3 regions of the Bradyrhizobium sp. CCBAU 45321 genome follow, and region 3 is predicted to be linked to each of the others. Evidence: predicted binding sites of a transcription regulator. Region 3 holds the regulator's gene; each other region holds the start of a gene.
What was found. The regulator PhoB, encoded in region 3, activates phosphate uptake and scavenging genes when phosphate is short. The targets are predictions, from matches to a motif close to TGTCATNNANCTGTCAT.
Positions count from the first base shown of each region.

Region 1: a site for PhoB is predicted at 3,379-3,395, ahead of ACM43_RS37245 (DUF47 domain-containing protein). Genes of this name have one in related genera too.
Region 2: a site for PhoB is predicted at 2,990-3,006, ahead of ACM43_RS25960 (ExeM/NucH family extracellular endonuclease). Genes of this name have one in related genera too.

Region 1 covers NZ_LFKZ01000131.1:353,810-359,036, forward strand. The annotation lists gene ACM43_RS37230 (peptide chain release factor 3) at 1-1,211, opposite strand, end outside; gene sugE (quaternary ammonium compound efflux SMR transporter SugE) at 1,370-1,684, shown strand; gene ACM43_RS37240 (inorganic phosphate transporter) at 1,677-2,681, opposite strand; gene ACM43_RS37245 (DUF47 domain-containing protein) at 2,691-3,335, opposite strand; gene ACM43_RS37250 (branched-chain amino acid ABC transporter permease) at 3,493-4,461, opposite strand; gene ACM43_RS37255 (branched-chain amino acid ABC transporter permease) at 4,463-5,227, opposite strand, start outside.
Region 2 covers NZ_LFKZ01000127.1:130,421-135,647, reverse strand. The annotation lists gene ACM43_RS25960 (ExeM/NucH family extracellular endonuclease) at 1-2,868, opposite strand, end outside; gene ACM43_RS25955 (type I secretion system permease/ATPase) at 3,368-5,143, shown strand; gene ACM43_RS25950 (HlyD family type I secretion periplasmic adaptor subunit) at 5,154-5,227, shown strand, end outside.
Region 3 covers NZ_LFKZ01000130.1:493,015-498,241, forward strand. The annotation lists gene ACM43_RS34875 (GcrA family cell cycle regulator) at 1-287, shown strand, start outside; gene phoB (phosphate regulon transcriptional regulator PhoB) at 586-1,293, opposite strand; gene phoU (phosphate signaling complex protein PhoU) at 1,316-2,032, opposite strand; gene pstB (phosphate ABC transporter ATP-binding protein PstB) at 2,044-2,865, opposite strand; gene pstA (phosphate ABC transporter permease PstA) at 2,862-3,707, opposite strand; gene pstC (phosphate ABC transporter permease subunit PstC) at 3,712-4,701, opposite strand; gene pstS (phosphate ABC transporter substrate-binding protein PstS) at 4,837-5,227, opposite strand, start outside.

The DNA of each region.
Region 1 (5,227 bases), on a different contig from region 3:
ATTTCCGGCGCGAAGCTCGGCACGCCGACGAAGTTGAAATCCTCGCCCTCCGTCAGCGTATCGCCGATGCGCAGCGTGCCGTGGTTGGGAATGCCGACGACGTCGCCGGCGAAGGCTTCGTCCGCGACCGAGCGGTCCTGCGCGAAGAAGAATTGCGGGCTCGACAGCGGCATGCTCTTGCCGGTGCGCACGAGCTTCGCCTTCATGCCGCGGCTGAGCTTGCCCGAGCACAGGCGCGCAAACGCGATGCGGTCGCGGTGGTTGGGATCCATGTTGGCCTGGATCTTGAACACGAAGGCGCTCATCCTGGGATCGGTGGCCTCGACCTTGCGCTGGTCGCTGTCCTGCGCGCGCGGCTCGGGCGCGAACTTGCCGAGGCCCTCCAGGAGGTCTCCGACGCCGAAATTACGCAGCGCGCTGCCGAAATAGACCGGCGTCAGGTGGCCTTCGCGGAATGCGTCGAGCTCGAACGGCTTCGACGCCTCGGTGACGAGCTCGAGCTCGTCCTTCACGGCGGAGACGTCGAGATTGGCGTTGAGCTTGGCGAGCTCTTCGATCTCGATCTCGAGCGCCGCGCCGGTCTTGGCGCCGCCGCCTTCGAGCAGGCGCACGCCGCCATTGACGACGTCATAGGTGCCGAGGAAGTCGCGGCCGCGGCCGACCGGCCAGGTCATCGGCGTGGTGTCGAGCGCAAGCGTCTTCTCGATTTCGTCGAGCAGCTCGAACACGTCGCGGCTCTCGCGGTCCATCTTGTTGATGAAGGTGATGATCGGAATGTCGCGCAGACGGCACACCTCGAACAGCTTTCGGGTGCGCGCCTCGATGCCCTTGGCCGCGTCGATCACCATCACGGCGGAATCGACCGCCGTCAGCGTACGATAGGTATCTTCCGAAAAGTCCTCGTGGCCCGGCGTGTCCAAGAGGTTGAAGACGAGGCCCTCGAACTCGAAGGTCATCACCGAGGTCACCACCGAGATGCCGCGCTCACGCTCGATCTTCATCCAGTCAGAACGGGTGTTGCGCCGCTCGCCCTTGGCCTTGACCTGGCCGGCGAGGTTGATGGCGCCGCCGAACAGCAGCAGCTTTTCGGTCAGCGTGGTCTTGCCGGCGTCGGGGTGAGAGATGATCGCAAAGGTCCGCCGCCTCGCCACCTCGGCGGCAAGCGGGGAACGGGCCGGCGATTCGGCTGTGGTGGCGGCGATGTCGGACATGGCGGGAGCGTGTGGCAGGGAAAACGGGCCTGATCAAGCCTCATTTGGTGATTGCGAAGGTTTCCGGCCAGCCCCATATCCCCCTTTTGGGAGGACGACCTCCCTGCCCATCAGCACACCAGCCGCGGGGACGACCCTGCCTTGAATGGAGGGTCGCCATGGCCTGGAGCATCCTGTTCGTCGCCGGTCTCCTCGAGATCACCTGGGCCATTGGCCTGAAATACACCGAGGGCTTTAGCAAGCTTGTCCCGTCCGTGGTCACGCTGGTCGCCATGGCCGGCAGTGTCATCCTGCTCGGGCTCGCGCTCAAATCACTGCCGGTCGGAACCGCCTATGCGGTCTGGACCGGCATCGGCGCGGTCGGTACGGCGACGCTCGGCATGGTTCTGTTCGGCGAGCCGGCGACGGCCTTCCGCCTCGCCAGCATCGGCCTGATCGTCGCCGGCATCATCGGACTGAAGCTCGTCACCTGACGAGCTGGACCACCCACCAGGTCAGGGCGGCCACAATGGCCGAGGCCGGGATCGTGATCACCCAGGCATAGACGATGGAGCTTGCGACGTTCCAGCGCACGGCCGAGACGCGGCGGGCGGCACCGACGCCGACGATAGCGCCGGTGATGGTGTGGGTGGTCGAGACGGGAACCCCGAGATAGGTCGCCATGAACAGGGTCACCGCGCCTCCCGTCTCGGCGCAAAAGCCTTGCATGGGGGTCAATTTCGTGATGCGCAGGCCCATGGTGCGGACGATGCGCCAGCCGCCCATCAGCGTGCCCAACGCCATCGCCGCCTGGCAGGACAGCACCACCCAGAACGGCACCGAGAAGTCGCTGCCGAGATAGCCCTGCGAATAGAGCAGCACGGCGATGATGCCCATGGTCTTCTGCGCGTCGTTGCCGCCATGGCCGAGCGAATAGAGCGACGCGGAGACGAATTGCAGGATGCGGAAGGCGCGGTCGACCGCGAACGGCGTCGAGCGTACCGAGGCCCAGGACACGATCGCAACCAGCGCCATTGCGAGCAGGAAGCCAACCAGCGGCGACAGCACGATCGCCAGCGCGGTCTTGGACAGGCCGCTCCATACCGCGGCCGAAATACCGGCCTTGGCCAAGCCGCCGCCCACGAGCCCGCCGATCAGCGCGTGCGACGACGACGATGGAATGCCGAGCGCCCAGGTCACGAGGTTCCAGACGATGGCGCCGACGAGGGCTGCGAAGATCACCTGGGCGTCGACGACCGCGGGATCGATGATGCCGGTGCCGATGGTCTGGGCGACGTGCAGCCCGAACACCAGGAAGGCGATGAAATTGAAGAACGCGGCCCAGAACACCGCGAATTGCGGCCGCAGCACGCGGGTCGAGACGATGGTCGCGATCGAATTGGCGGCGTCGTGCAGGCCGTTCAGGAAATCGAACAGCAGCGCGACGGCGATCAAGCCGACCAGGACGGGAAGACCCAACGCGGCATCCACGGCGAGGCCCTACACCTGCTCGATGACGATGCTGTTGATCTCGTTCGCAACGTCATCGAAACGGTCGGCCACCTTCTCGAGATGGTCGTAGATCTCGGCCCCGACGATGAAATCCATCGCATTGCCGTCGCGGTGCTTGAGGAACAGCTCCTTCAGGCCGATGTCGTGGAGATCGTCGACCCGGCCCTCGAGATTGCCGAGCTCCTCGGTGATCGCGGTCAGCATGGCGACGTTCTTGCCGATCTCCTGCATCAGCGGCAGCGCACGGCCGACCAGATTGGCGCATTCGATCAAGAGTCCGCCGATCTCGCGCATCGGCGGCTCGAAGCTGCGCACCTCGAACAGCATCACGGCCTTGGCCGTCTGCTGCATCTGGTCGATGGCATCGTCCAGCGACGTGATCAGGTTCTTGATGTCGCCGCGGTCGAACGGGGTGATGAAGGTGCGGCGTACCGCCGTCAGCACCTCGCGGGTGATGTTGTCGGCGTCGTTCTCGAACTGGTTGACGCGCTGGCAATAGACCGGCGTCTCCTCGCCCCCCTTAAGCATGCCCTGCAACGCGACTGCGCCCTGAATCACGGTCTGGGCATGCCGATCGAACAGGTCGAAGAACCGCTCTTCCCTGGGCAGGAACGCACGAAACCATCGCATCATGGGAATAGGCTACCGGTTGGAAAATGGTCAGGCCCGCGAGGGCTGTCATAAAACTGTCATAGACCATTTTCGATCCGCGCGCGTGTCGTCTCACGCCCGCGGAGCCGGATCATCCACCGCTTTCGTGCATCAATGAAATTGATGCAATATCAGTTACTTAGAGCGAACGCCGGAAGTAATGCGCGATTTCGCCGACGACGCCGCGGCGGAAGGTGAGCACGCAGACCACGAAGATCACGCCCTGGATCACCGTCACCCACTGGCCGAAGCCCGCCAGATATTGCTGCATGGCGATGATGACGAAGGCGCCGACCACGGGACCGAAAACGGTGCCGAGCCCCCCGACCAGCGTCATCAGCACGACCTCGCCCGACATCGTCCAGTGCACGTCGGTGAGCGAAGCGTTCTGGGCCACGAACACCTTCAGCGCACCGGCAAAGCCGGCGAGCGTCCCCGACAGCACGAAGGCTAGGAACTTGTATTGGTCGGTACGGTAGCCGAGCGAGATCGCGCGCTGCTCGTTCTCGCGGATCGACTTCAGCACCTCGCCGAACGGCGAGTTGATGATGCGGAAGATCAGGAGGAAGCCGGCGAGGAAGCCGACCAGCACGACATAATACAGCACCGTCGGCTTGGACAGATCGAGCAGGCCGAACATGCGTCCCTGCGGGATGCCCTGGATGCCGTCCTCACCATGGGTGAACGGGGCCTGGAGATAGATGAAGTACAGGAGCTGCGACAGGGCCAGCGTGATCATCGAGAAATAGATGCCCTGGCGACGGATCGAGATGTAGCCGGTGACGATCGACAGCACGAACGCCGCGGCGACGCCGACGAGAATGCCGAGCTCGGGCGGCAGTGCCCAGACCTTCAGCGCATGCGCGCTGCAATAGCCGGCCGTGCCCAAGAACATCGCGTGGCCAAACGACAGCAAGCCGCCATAGCCGACCAGCAGATTGAAGGCGCAGGCGAGCAGCGCAAAGCACAGCGCCTGCATTACGAAGAAGGGGTAGACGCCCGTGAACGGCACCGCTGCGAGCAGCAGCGCCATCACAGCGAATACAATCATCTCGTCGCGCATCGCACGCGGGGTCACAGGAAGCGTGTCGTCCGTCAGGGTTGTCATCTCAGGCCGCCCTTCCCGTCAATCCCGTCGGCTTCACCAGCAGCACCAGCACCATCAGCACGAACACGACGGTGTTGGACGCCTCGGGGTAGAAATACTTGGTCAGGCCCTCGATCACGCCGAGCGCGAAGCCGGTGATGATGGAGCCCATGATCGAGCCCATGCCGCCGATCACCACCACCGCGAACACGACGATGATGAGGTCGGCGCCCATCAGCGGCCGCACCTGGTTGATCGGCGCCGAGAGCACGCCGGCGAGCGCGGCAAGGCCGACGCCGAGACCGTAAGTGAGCGTGATCATGCGCGGCACGTTGATGCCGAAGGCACGCACCAGCGTCGGATTTTCGGTGGCGGCGCGCAGGTAGGCGCCGAGCTGCGTCTTCTCGATCAAAAACCAGGTCGCAAGGCACACCGCCAGCGAGAACACGACGACCCAGCCGCGGTAGATCGGCAGGAACATGAAGCCGAGATTCATGCCGCCCCTGAGCTGGTCGGGAATGGCGTAAGGCAGGCCCGAGGAGCCGAAATAGTTCTGGAACACGCCCTGCACGATCAGCGCGATGCCGAAGGTCAGGAGCAGGCCGTAGAGATGATCGAGCCCGGTCAGCCATTGCAGCATGGTCCGCTCCAGGATCATGCCGAAGATGCCGACGATGATCGGCGCCAGCAGCAGCGCCCACCAATAGTTGATGCCGCCGAGGTTCAGCAGGAAATAGGCGACGAAAGCGCCCATCATGTAGAGCGCGCCATGGGCGAAATTGATGAT
Region 2 (5,227 bases), on a different contig from region 3:
ATCGTGGTCGGACACCCGGACCGGGGCGTCGCCGTCGAAGATCGATGTGTCGCGGTCGTAGTCGGTGTTGTAGTCGAGCGCATCGGCCTCGTCGGCGTTGATGTGCCAGGTGGTCACACCGGACACCTGTTCGCCGAGGCTGGCGTTGGCGAAGGCGTAGTCGAGCGTGCCGGTCTGGCCGTCGAACACATAGGAATATGCGTCGTCCTCACGGGCCTGCAAATCCTCATAGCCCGCGCTCCCGATGAGCGCGGTCGACTGCTCCTTGGCGTAGCCGTTGAAATCGCCGAGCAGCATGACGTCGGGATCGCCCGAGCCGGTCGGATCGGTGGCTGCCCACGCGGTCAGCGCGGTGGCGGCCAATTCCCGTTGGTTCTGCCAGTTGCCCTGGCCGTCGCCCTGATCGGAATCGGCGCCGGAGCCGGTACCGCTCTTGGACTTGAGATGGTTGGCGATCGCCGTGAAGGTTTCGCCGGTCGCAAGCTCCTCGAAGGTCACCGCGAGCGCATTGCGGCTGGTGTTCTCGCCGTCGAACACGGCGCCGACCGTGCTCTGCTCCAGCAGGCCGCCGAGGCCGAGGCCGGGCAGATCGGCGTCGTTAAGGATCTCGATAGTCGTGCCGTCGGCGACCTTCACCGCGGTGGTGTCGTAGATGAAGCCGACCGCGATGGCGTCGCCGCCGACGAACTGCTGGCCGGGATCGACCCAGGCATAGGTACCGGCCCCAGCCACGGCATTGAGCTGCTCGACCAGATACTTGATTGCGTTGCCGGACGATGCGGCGGAGAAGTCGTTCTCCAGTTCGGTCAGCGCCAGCACGTCGACGTCCATGTCGAGGATGGTCGCGACCAGCTTCTCGGTCTGACGTGCGAACTCCGCGCCGTTGTCGGCGCCGCGCGGCGCTTGGCCGATCGCGGTGGTGCCGCCATTGTCCAGCGTGGTGAAGTAGTTCAGCACGTTGAAGCTCGCCACCTTCAGACGGCCGCCGACGTCTTCCGGCGCATCGGTGCGCGGATTGTCGCCGGCTCCGAAGGTGTTGGCGCCGTCCTCGACCGAACGGATCCGCCAAGTCGCCCCCGAGGCGGAGTTGCCGGCCCATTGATAGTCGAGCACGCCGGTCAGGCCGGCGATGGTGTCACCCATCCGGACCGCGTCGGCGGTGCCGTAGTTCGGCGCGGCGGAGGGGTTGTCGTTCGGATCGAAGCCATCGAGGTTGTTGATCGCCGCATTCTGGACGTTGAGGCCATCGTCATAGGTGATGGTGCGAGCACCAAGCTCGGCCAGATACGCCTGGTAGGCGGCGGCGTCGGGCGCGTTCTCCTGCGTGAACTGTTCGAGCCGTTCGCCCGCCACAAGCTTGATCTCGTTGAAACGGTCGAGATTGAACTGCTCGGTGACGGTCAGGGTCTCCGGAATCGTGACCAGCATGCCTTCATAGGCTTCAAGATCGGGCTGGTAGTCGCCGTCCTGGCTCAGCGTCGTGCCCATCGACGGCAGGTCGATCTGCGTCGCCATCGTGTCAATGTCGGCCACCGCGCCGGCCTGAACGACCGAAATGCTGCTCGCGGTGAGCTCGGTCAGGCCGAAATATTCGCTGATCGAGCCGGTGACGCGGACCCGGTCGCCGACCTGGACGTCGGTGGCGCCGCCGTACACGAAGATCGCCTCGGAGGTCAGCACGTTGCCGTCGGAATCGGTAGTCTCCTCCTGGAGATAGAAGCCGTTGAGATTGCGGCCGGCGTCGGCGTCGCCGTTCTGGAAGTCGCCAACCACGATGGCTTCGACGGTCACAATCTGACCGACCATGGCGCTGCTGGCTCCGCTGCCCTGAATCGCGCTGATCTTGGTGATGCCGATGTCGTCATTGACGATGGTGCCGGTCGCCGTCGCAGCGCTGCCGATCGTGGTGGTCACGGCCGCCGAATTGGAAACGTTCTGCAGCGTCAGCGTGAAGCTCTCGTTCGCCTCATCGTCGGTGTCGCCGGCGCCGGTAACGGTCACGACCGCGGAGGTCTCTCCCGCCGCGATGCTGCCGCTGAAGCTTACCGGCTCGCCGCCGACATAGTCGGCCGCATCGGTCTGTGCCGAAGCGATCGTTCCCGAGAACGCGACGTTGCCCGTGGTGCCGCCGCTGCGCTCGACGGTGAACTGAAAGACGGTCGGACCGCTGCTACCTTCGTCATGCGACACCGTAAGCGAATCCGGCGCGAATGCGACGTGCTGCATTTCGATCGCCGATTCGGACGAACTGGCGACGCGGATGTCGTCGATGCCGACCCACTCGTCATTGCCGACGGCGTTGGTGGTGAGAATGCGAACCTGGAGGTCGCTGCGGCCGTTGACGGCGTCAGGCAGCAGCAGATCGAACGGTGTCACCTGAGTCGCGGCACCGCCGGTGGTGACGTCAGCAGCGTAACCGCCGGGAACATTGGTCCACGGCCCGCTCGAACCGAGCCGGTACTGCACGTTGATCTGCTGTGCAGAGTCGTCCGTGCTGGCGTCGAGGTCGCGTGCGTTGAAGCTCAGCCGGACATCCTTGCGGTCGGTGGCGTCGAGATGGATCACGAGGCCGGGGGCATCCGCACTGTTGGAACCGTTCAGCGCCACTGTCGGGTTGGCGATCTGGAACTCGGCCACACCGCCGTTGGTGATGGCGGTGTTGGTTTGGTTGGCGACGACGTCGACATCTCCTGACGACGGTCCGCTAGCCGTACGCGCGTCCACCCCGGTGGCCGAAACGACCTCGTTGCCGAGATAGCCGACGATCGATGCGACCCCCGACCAGTCATCGTTGGTCGTGACAAGGCCGGTATTGGACCAATCCTGCAGGAAATCGCCGTTCGCCAGGACATGAGGGTTTGTCGACATTTATGGCCACTCCAGCGCTTGAGAGAAGACGTCGCAGATCACCGCCTCACGGCATGCGCGAGGGCGTGGTCCAGACGGCCGATGGTTAACGTATCGTTACTGAGTTGATAGAACGCAGATGACAACAGATCGGTGACTGCTTCTTAACGGGCCGGTGAAGTCGCCACCCGAAGAGCCCCGCGAAGACCGAGAGAACCAACTACCAGCTTTGCGCGGGGAGGCGCGCTCGACCTCTCGGCCGGCGGCAGTTGCCAATGGGTCATCGCGTTACAGCTCAATCGACCCGCCGCGAGGAGCGACCACGCCAGGTTCGATTGCCGGTCTGCGCGGCCGAACTTCCGAACCAAGGCGGCGTTTCGCCGCAGAGCATCGCAGCCTCGTTGGAACCGCTCGCGTTTTCGTGGCGGTCGCTTTGTCATGCGCCTGACGTTGAACCTCGCTAACGAACGCCGACCGCATCCGACGGTGGCGGTCCGACGTCGTTTCTGAATTGAGTGTCATGAGCGCAGCAACGTCCTCCGCGTCGACTCCCGCGTCCGGCGATCTCGCGTCGGCCGCGATCGCCTCCTGCAGAACGGCCTTTCTGACGGTGGGACTGTTCTCGGCGGTGCTCAATCTGCTGATGCTCACCGGCTCGATCTACATGCTGCAGGTGTACGACCGGGTCATTCCATCGCACAGCATTCCGACCTTGATCGCGCTGTCGATCGCGGTGGCGGCGGCGTATGCGATGCAAGGACTGTTCGATCTGTTGCGTCAGCGCATTCTGACCCGGATCGGATCGGCGCTGCACGCGGCGCTGTGGCAACCGGTCGTCTGCAATATCCTGCGCGGGCCGCTGCGCGGCGGCGCGAATCGCGGCCTGCAATTGTCGCACGATCTGGACTCGGTCCGGTCGTTCCTCTCCGGGCTCGGCCCGACCACCTTGTTCGACTTGCCGTGGATGCCACTGTATCTCGCCGGCTGCTTTCTCCTGCATCCTTATCTCGGCTGGACGCTGGTCATGGGCGCGGTGCTGCTGTTCGGGATCGCGCTGCTCACCGAGGTGCTGACGCGGGCGCCGACCCGGGACGCCTCGCGCGCCGGCGCAATCCGCGGCGTCCAGCTTGAAGCGGGTCGGCGCAACGCCGAAATCGTGGCCGCGCTGGGCATGGAGCAGCGGTTGATCGACCGGATGGGCGCCGCCAACGATGATCTCGTCGCCGCGCAGCAACGCAACGCGGACATCGCCGGATCGCTCGGCGCGTTATCAAAGACGCTGCGCTTCATGCTGCAATCGGCGCTGCTCGGCCTCGGCGCCTATCTGGTGATCGAGGGGCTGGCCAGCGGCGGCGTGATGATCGCCGCGTCGATCATGGGCAGCCGCGCGCTCGCGCCGGTGGAACTGGCGATCTCCATCTGGCGTCCGTTCCTCGGCGCGCGACAAGCGGGCCAACGGCTTCGCGCCGCTCTGGGCAAGGGCGACGCCTCGAACCCTGACGTCGCGCCCGAACGCGCCGTCCATCGGCTCACGGTCGAGCAGGTCACAATCGCCGCCCCCGGCGGCACCACCGCGATCGTGCACAACGCCTCGTTCGCACTCGAAGCCGGCCAGGCAGTCGGCATGATTGGCCCGTCAGCCGCCGGCAAATCGACGCTGGCACGAGCGCTGGTCGGAATCTGGCCGATCGCACGCGGCGAGATCCGCCTTGATGGCGCCACCCTCGACCAGTGGCCGGCAGAAATTCGCGGCGGCATGATCGGCTACCTGCCGCAGGACGTCGAATTGTTCGACGGAACGGTAGCGGAAAACATCGCACGTTTCGATCCTGAGATCGATGAGGCGGCGGTGATCGCCGCGGCGAAGGCCGCCGGCGCCTACGAGATGATCCTGAAGTTGCCGAAGGGGTTCGAGATGCGGATCGGCGAAGCCGGCGCCACCCTGTCGGGCGGCCAGCGGCAGCGGATCGCGTTGGCGCGCGCGCTCTACAAGGATCCGTTCATGGTGGTGCTCGACGAGCCGAACGCCAGCCTCGACGCCGAAGGCGACGCCGCGCTGACCGATGCCATCCGGCGCGTCCGGGCGCGCGGCGGCATTGCCGTCATCATTGCGCATCGGCCGGCGGCGCTCGCCGCGGTTGATCTCGTGCTGACGCTGGCGAACGGCCACGTACAGGCGTTCGGCCCAAAGGATGAAGTGCTGCGCAAATCGCTCGCCGCTCATCCGCCGCCGGGCGGCGCGGCGCTGCAGGCGGTGCCCGATGCGCGCTCGGTTCCTGCCGCCGCCGCCAGTTGAGGACCCCCATATGGCCGCACCCCGCAAGCCCGAAGCTCGCCGTAGCGATCCGTTTCGCGATATCAGGCGCGCCACTGGACTCGG
Region 3 (5,227 bases):
GCCCCGTCGCGCGCGGCAACACCGCGCTGGCGCAGGCCTTCGAGGTCGAGTTGGAAGCCGAGCCGGTTACCTACGACAACGTGGTGCCGATGAGCCAGCGGCTGTCGCTGCTGGAATTGAACGAGGCGACCTGCCACTGGCCGGTCGGCGATCCCTCGAGCCCGGATTTCTTCTTCTGCGGCGGCAAGGCGCTCTCAGGCCTGCCCTACTGCGCCCAGCATTCGCGCGTGGCCTATCAGCCCGCAGCGGATCGCCGGCGTGCACCGGCGAAGCCAGGCACGCGGTGAATTTGCGGTATTCCCTGATCAACAAGCTTGATCACCAAGCTTGATCGCCAAGACTGCAGCCGTCATACGATGACGGCTCCACCCACTCGGTGTCATCCCCGCGAACGCGGGGATCCATAGCCACAGGGCGCAATTGTTGCGCGAGATGGTCACTCCGAGTCTTCGCCAAACCACGCCTTGTGGCTAATCGCGACGAGCGCAAGCGCTCGCGCTGAGATCCCGGGCTCGCGCTGCGCGCGCCCGGGGATGACGGTCGAGATCGGCGCCGCAGTTCGCCAAACCAGCTGTCGCTGGCGCTTTATGTCTGCTCAGCCTTCGCGAAACGATCGTCCAGCGCGTAGCCGGCGCCGCGGACGGTGCGGATCGGGTCCTGCTCGCGGCCGAGATTGAGCAGCTTGCGCAGGCGGCCGATATGGACGTCGACGGTGCGCTCGTCGATGTAGATGTCGCGGCCCCAGACGCTGTCGAGCAGCTGCTCGCGCGAGAACACGCGGCCGGGATGCTCCAGGAAGAACTCCAGCAGGCGATATTCGGTCGGGCCGAGATCGATCGGCCGGCCCGAGCGCGCCACCCGGCGCTTGTCGCGGTCGAGCTCGATATCGCCATAGGCGAGCACGGTGGCGAGGCGCTCGGGGCTGGCACGCCGCAAGAGGCCCTTCACGCGCGCGAGCAGCTCCGGCACCGAGAACGGCTTGACGATGTAGTCATCCGCGCCGGTCGCAAGCCCGCGCACCCGCTCGCTCTCCTCGCCGCGCGCGGTGAGCATGATGATCGGCAGCTGCTTGGTCTCGGGACGGGTCCGAAGCCGCCGGCACAGCTCGATGCCCGACAGGCCCGGCAGCATCCAGTCGAGCACGATCAGATCGGGAATGTGCTCCTTGAGGCGGGTGTCGGCGTCATCGCCGCGCATCACCGTCTCGACGTCATAGCCGTCGCCTTCGAGGTTGTAGCGGAGAAGCTCGGTGAGAGCTTCCTCGTCCTCAACCACCATAATGCGTGCGCCCATGTGGTCGTCGCTCCTTAAGTCGTCAGGTGTTCGGCACCGTCGTGGCGAAGGTCGTCATGTCGCCCTTCGGCCGCTTGTCAGTGATCGCCTGGCCCTCGATCATGTAGAACACGGTCTCGGCGATGTTGGTGGCGTGGTCGCCGATCCGCTCGATGTTCTTGGCACAGAACATCAGGTGGATGCAGAACGAGATGTTGCGCGGATCCTCCATCATGTAGGTGAGGAGCTCGCGGAACAGCGAGGTGCAGATGGCGTCGACTTCCTCGTCGCCCTTCCACACCGCCATCGCCGCCGGCAGGTCGTGCGCGGCATAGGCGTCCAGCACCGACTTGACCTGCTGCTGCACGAGGTCGGTCATGTGCTCCAGGCCGCGGAACAGCTTGAGCGGATGGAAATCCGTCTCCAGCGCCGCGACGCGCTTGCCCATGTTCTTGGCGAGATCGCCGATGCGCTCGAGATCGGTCGCAACGCGCATGGCGCCGACGATCTCGCGCAGGTCGACGGCCATCGGCTGGCGGCGGGCGATGGTGAGCACGGCGCGCTCCTCGATGCGCTTCTGCAGCGCGTCGAGCTCGGCGTCGGTGGCGACCACGCGCTGGCCGAGCGCGACGTCGCGGCGGATCAGCGCGTCGACGGAATCGACGATCATGCGCTCGGCGATGCCGCCCATCTCGGCGACAAGGCGGGTGAGCTCCTGAAGATCGCTGTCGAAGGCCTTTACGGTATGTTCAGAACCCATGTTCCGTCTCCTCAGCCGAACCGGCCGGTGATGTAATCCTGCGTGCGCCGATCGCTCGGCGACGTGAAGATCTTGCTGGTGTCATCGAACTCGATCAACTCGCCGAGATACATGAAGGCGGTCTTGTCGGAGACGCGCGCCGCCTGCTGCATGTTGTGGGTCACGATCGCGATCGTGTAGTTCTCGGACAATTCCTGGATCAGCTCTTCGACCTTGGCGGTCGAGATCGGGTCGAGCGCCGAGCAAGGCTCGTCGAACAAGATCACCTCGGGCCGCACCGCGACGGTGCGGGCGATGCAGAGGCGCTGCTGCTGGCCGCCGGAGAGCGACAGGCCGGAGGCATTGAGCTTGTCCTTGACCTCGTTCCACAGCGCGCCGCCGCGCAGCGCCTTCTCGACGCGGCCGTCCATCTCGGACTTGGAGATCTTCTCGTAGAGACGAATGCCGAAGGCGATGTTCTCGTAGATCGTCATCGGGAACGGCGTCGGCTTCTGGAACACCATGCCGACCCGGGCACGGAGCAGGTTGAGGTCGAGCTTGGGGTCGAGGATGTTGGTATGGTCGAGCAACAGCTGACCGTCTGCGCGCTGGCCCGGATAGAGGTCGTACATCCGGTTGAAGATGCGCAGCAGGGTGGACTTGCCGCAGCCGGACGGGCCGATGAACGCCGTGACGCGGTTGGTGCCGAGCGCCAGGTTGATGTTCTTCAGCGCGTGGTGATCACCGTAGTAGAAGTTGAGGTTGCGCGCGGTGACCTTGGCGGGCGCCTCGGGCAACGGCTGCGAACCGGGATGAACGGTCGGTGCGCTGACGGAAACAGACATTTCACTCATTTTGCAGTCCTCTCGGCGCCAAGGATGCGCGCGCCAATGTTAAGGGCAAGCACGGTCAGGGTGATCAGCAGCGCGCCGCTCCAGGCGAGTTGCTTCCAATATTCGTAGGGGCTCTGCACGAAGTTGTTGATGGTGACAGGCAGGTTCGCCATCGTCTTGTCCAGGCCGAGGCTGAAGAACTGGTTCGACAGCGCCGTGAACAACAGCGGCGCGGTCTCGCCGGCGACCCGGGCGGTGGCGAGCAGCACGCCGGTGATGAGGCCGGCGCGCGCCGCACGGTACGCGATTCGCCTGATCACCAGCGAGCGCGGCAGGCCGAGCGCGCTGGCAGCTTCGCGCAACGGATTCGGCACCAGCAGCAGCATGTCCTCCGTGGTGCGCACGACGACCGGGATCACGATGACGGCAAGCGCCAGCGCGCCCGCAATCGCCGAGAAGCCGCGCATCGGCACCACCACCGCGCCATAGATGAAGAGGCCGATGATGATCGAGGGTGCCGACAAGAGAATGTCGTTGATGAAGCGGATCACCGAGGTCAGCTTGTCGTTGCGGCCGTACTCGGCGAGATAGGTGCCGGCGAACAGGCCGAGCGGCGCGCCGATGCCGACGCCGATCACGGTCATGATCAGCGAGCCGACGATGGCGTTGCGCAGGCCGCCCTCGTTCGATCCGGGCGGCGGCGTGTCAGCTGTGAAGACCTGGAGGTTGAGCCCGGCCAGGCCGTTGTAGAGCAGCGTGACCAGGATCAGCGCGAGCCAGGTGACGCCGAAGGCGGCGGCGGCGATGCAGAGGCCGCGGATGACGATGTCCCAGCGGCGGCGGCGTGAATAGATCGGGTTCATGGCTTCACTTCCCGGCCTTGGTTTCGAGGCGCAGCAGCATCAAACGGGCGGCCGCGAGCACGAAGAACGTCAGCACGAACAGCAGGAGGCCGAGCAGGATCAGGCCGGACTGGTGCAGGCCGTCGCTCTCGGCGAACTCGGATGCGATCGCCGCCGAGATGGTCGTGCCCGGCGCGAAGATCGACGAGGAGATCCGGAACGAGTTGCCGATGATGAAGGTCACCGCCATGGTCTCGCCGAGCGCCCGGCCCAGCGCCAGCATGACGCCGCCGATGATGCCGACGCGGGTGTAGGGGATCACCACGCTGCGGACGACCTCCCAGGTGGTGCAGCCGACGCCGTAGGCGGCTTCCTTCAGCACCGGCGGCACCGTCTTGAACACGTCGACCGAAATCGAGGTGATGAAGGGCAGCACCATGATGGCGAGGATCAGCGCGGCGTTGAACAGGCTGAGATAGGACGGGGGCCCTGCGAAGATCGCGCCCAGCACGGGGACGCCGTCGAACACCCTGATCATGAAGGGCTGGAAGGTGTTGGCCAGGAAGGGGCCGAGCACGAAGAAGCCCCACATGCCGTAGATGATCGAGGGAATGCCGGCGAGCAGCTCGACCGCCATGCCGATCGGGCGGCGCAGCCATTGCGGGCAGAGCTCGGTGAGGAAGATCGCAATGCCGAGACCGACGGGAATGGCGATCAGCATCGCGATGAAGGAGGTGACGAGCGTGCCGTAGATTGGCCCGAGCGCGCCGAGCACCGGCGGATCGGCCGAGGGCGCCCAGCGCTGCGTCCACAGGAAGGAGATGCCGAACTCCTGGATCGCCGGGAAGGCGCCGACGATCAGCGAGATGATGATGCCGCCGAGGATCAGCAGCACCGAGATCGCGGACAACCGCGTGATCCAGTAGAAGGTGACGTCGCCGAGCTTGAACGCGCTCAAGGCCTTGGCGCGATCATATGGACCGGCAGCATCAATCACATTGCTCTCAACAGCCATCTCAGCCACGCCGATCCCCTATACCCGTTTTATGTACGCTTGTTGTTGGTGGCGCGCTCCGGATGCGGCAGGAGGCCGATCCGGAGCGGAGATCTTGCAGCGTCCCGGAACCGTGTCCGGGACACATATGGCGCCTTAGCTCTTGATCTCGGCAGCCCAGGTCTTCTCGATCTGCTGGACGACGCTTTCCGGCATCGGAATGTAGTCGAGCTCCTCGGCCATCTTGCCGCCGTTCTTGAAGGCCCAGCGGAAGAACTTGATCGCTTCCTGCGCGGCCGCCTTGTCGGTGGCGGACTTGTGCATCAGGATGAAGGTCGCCGCCGTGATCGGCCAGGACTTCTCGCCGGGCTGCTCGGTCAGGATGACGTAATAGCCGGGAGCCTTGGACCAATCGGCGTTGGAGGCGGCCGCCTGGAAGGCCTCGACGGTCGGCTGCACCGGCTTGCCGGCCTTGTTGACGAGACCGGTGTGGGTGAGCTTGTTCTGCTTGGCATAGGCGTATTCGACATAGCCGATCGAGTTCTTG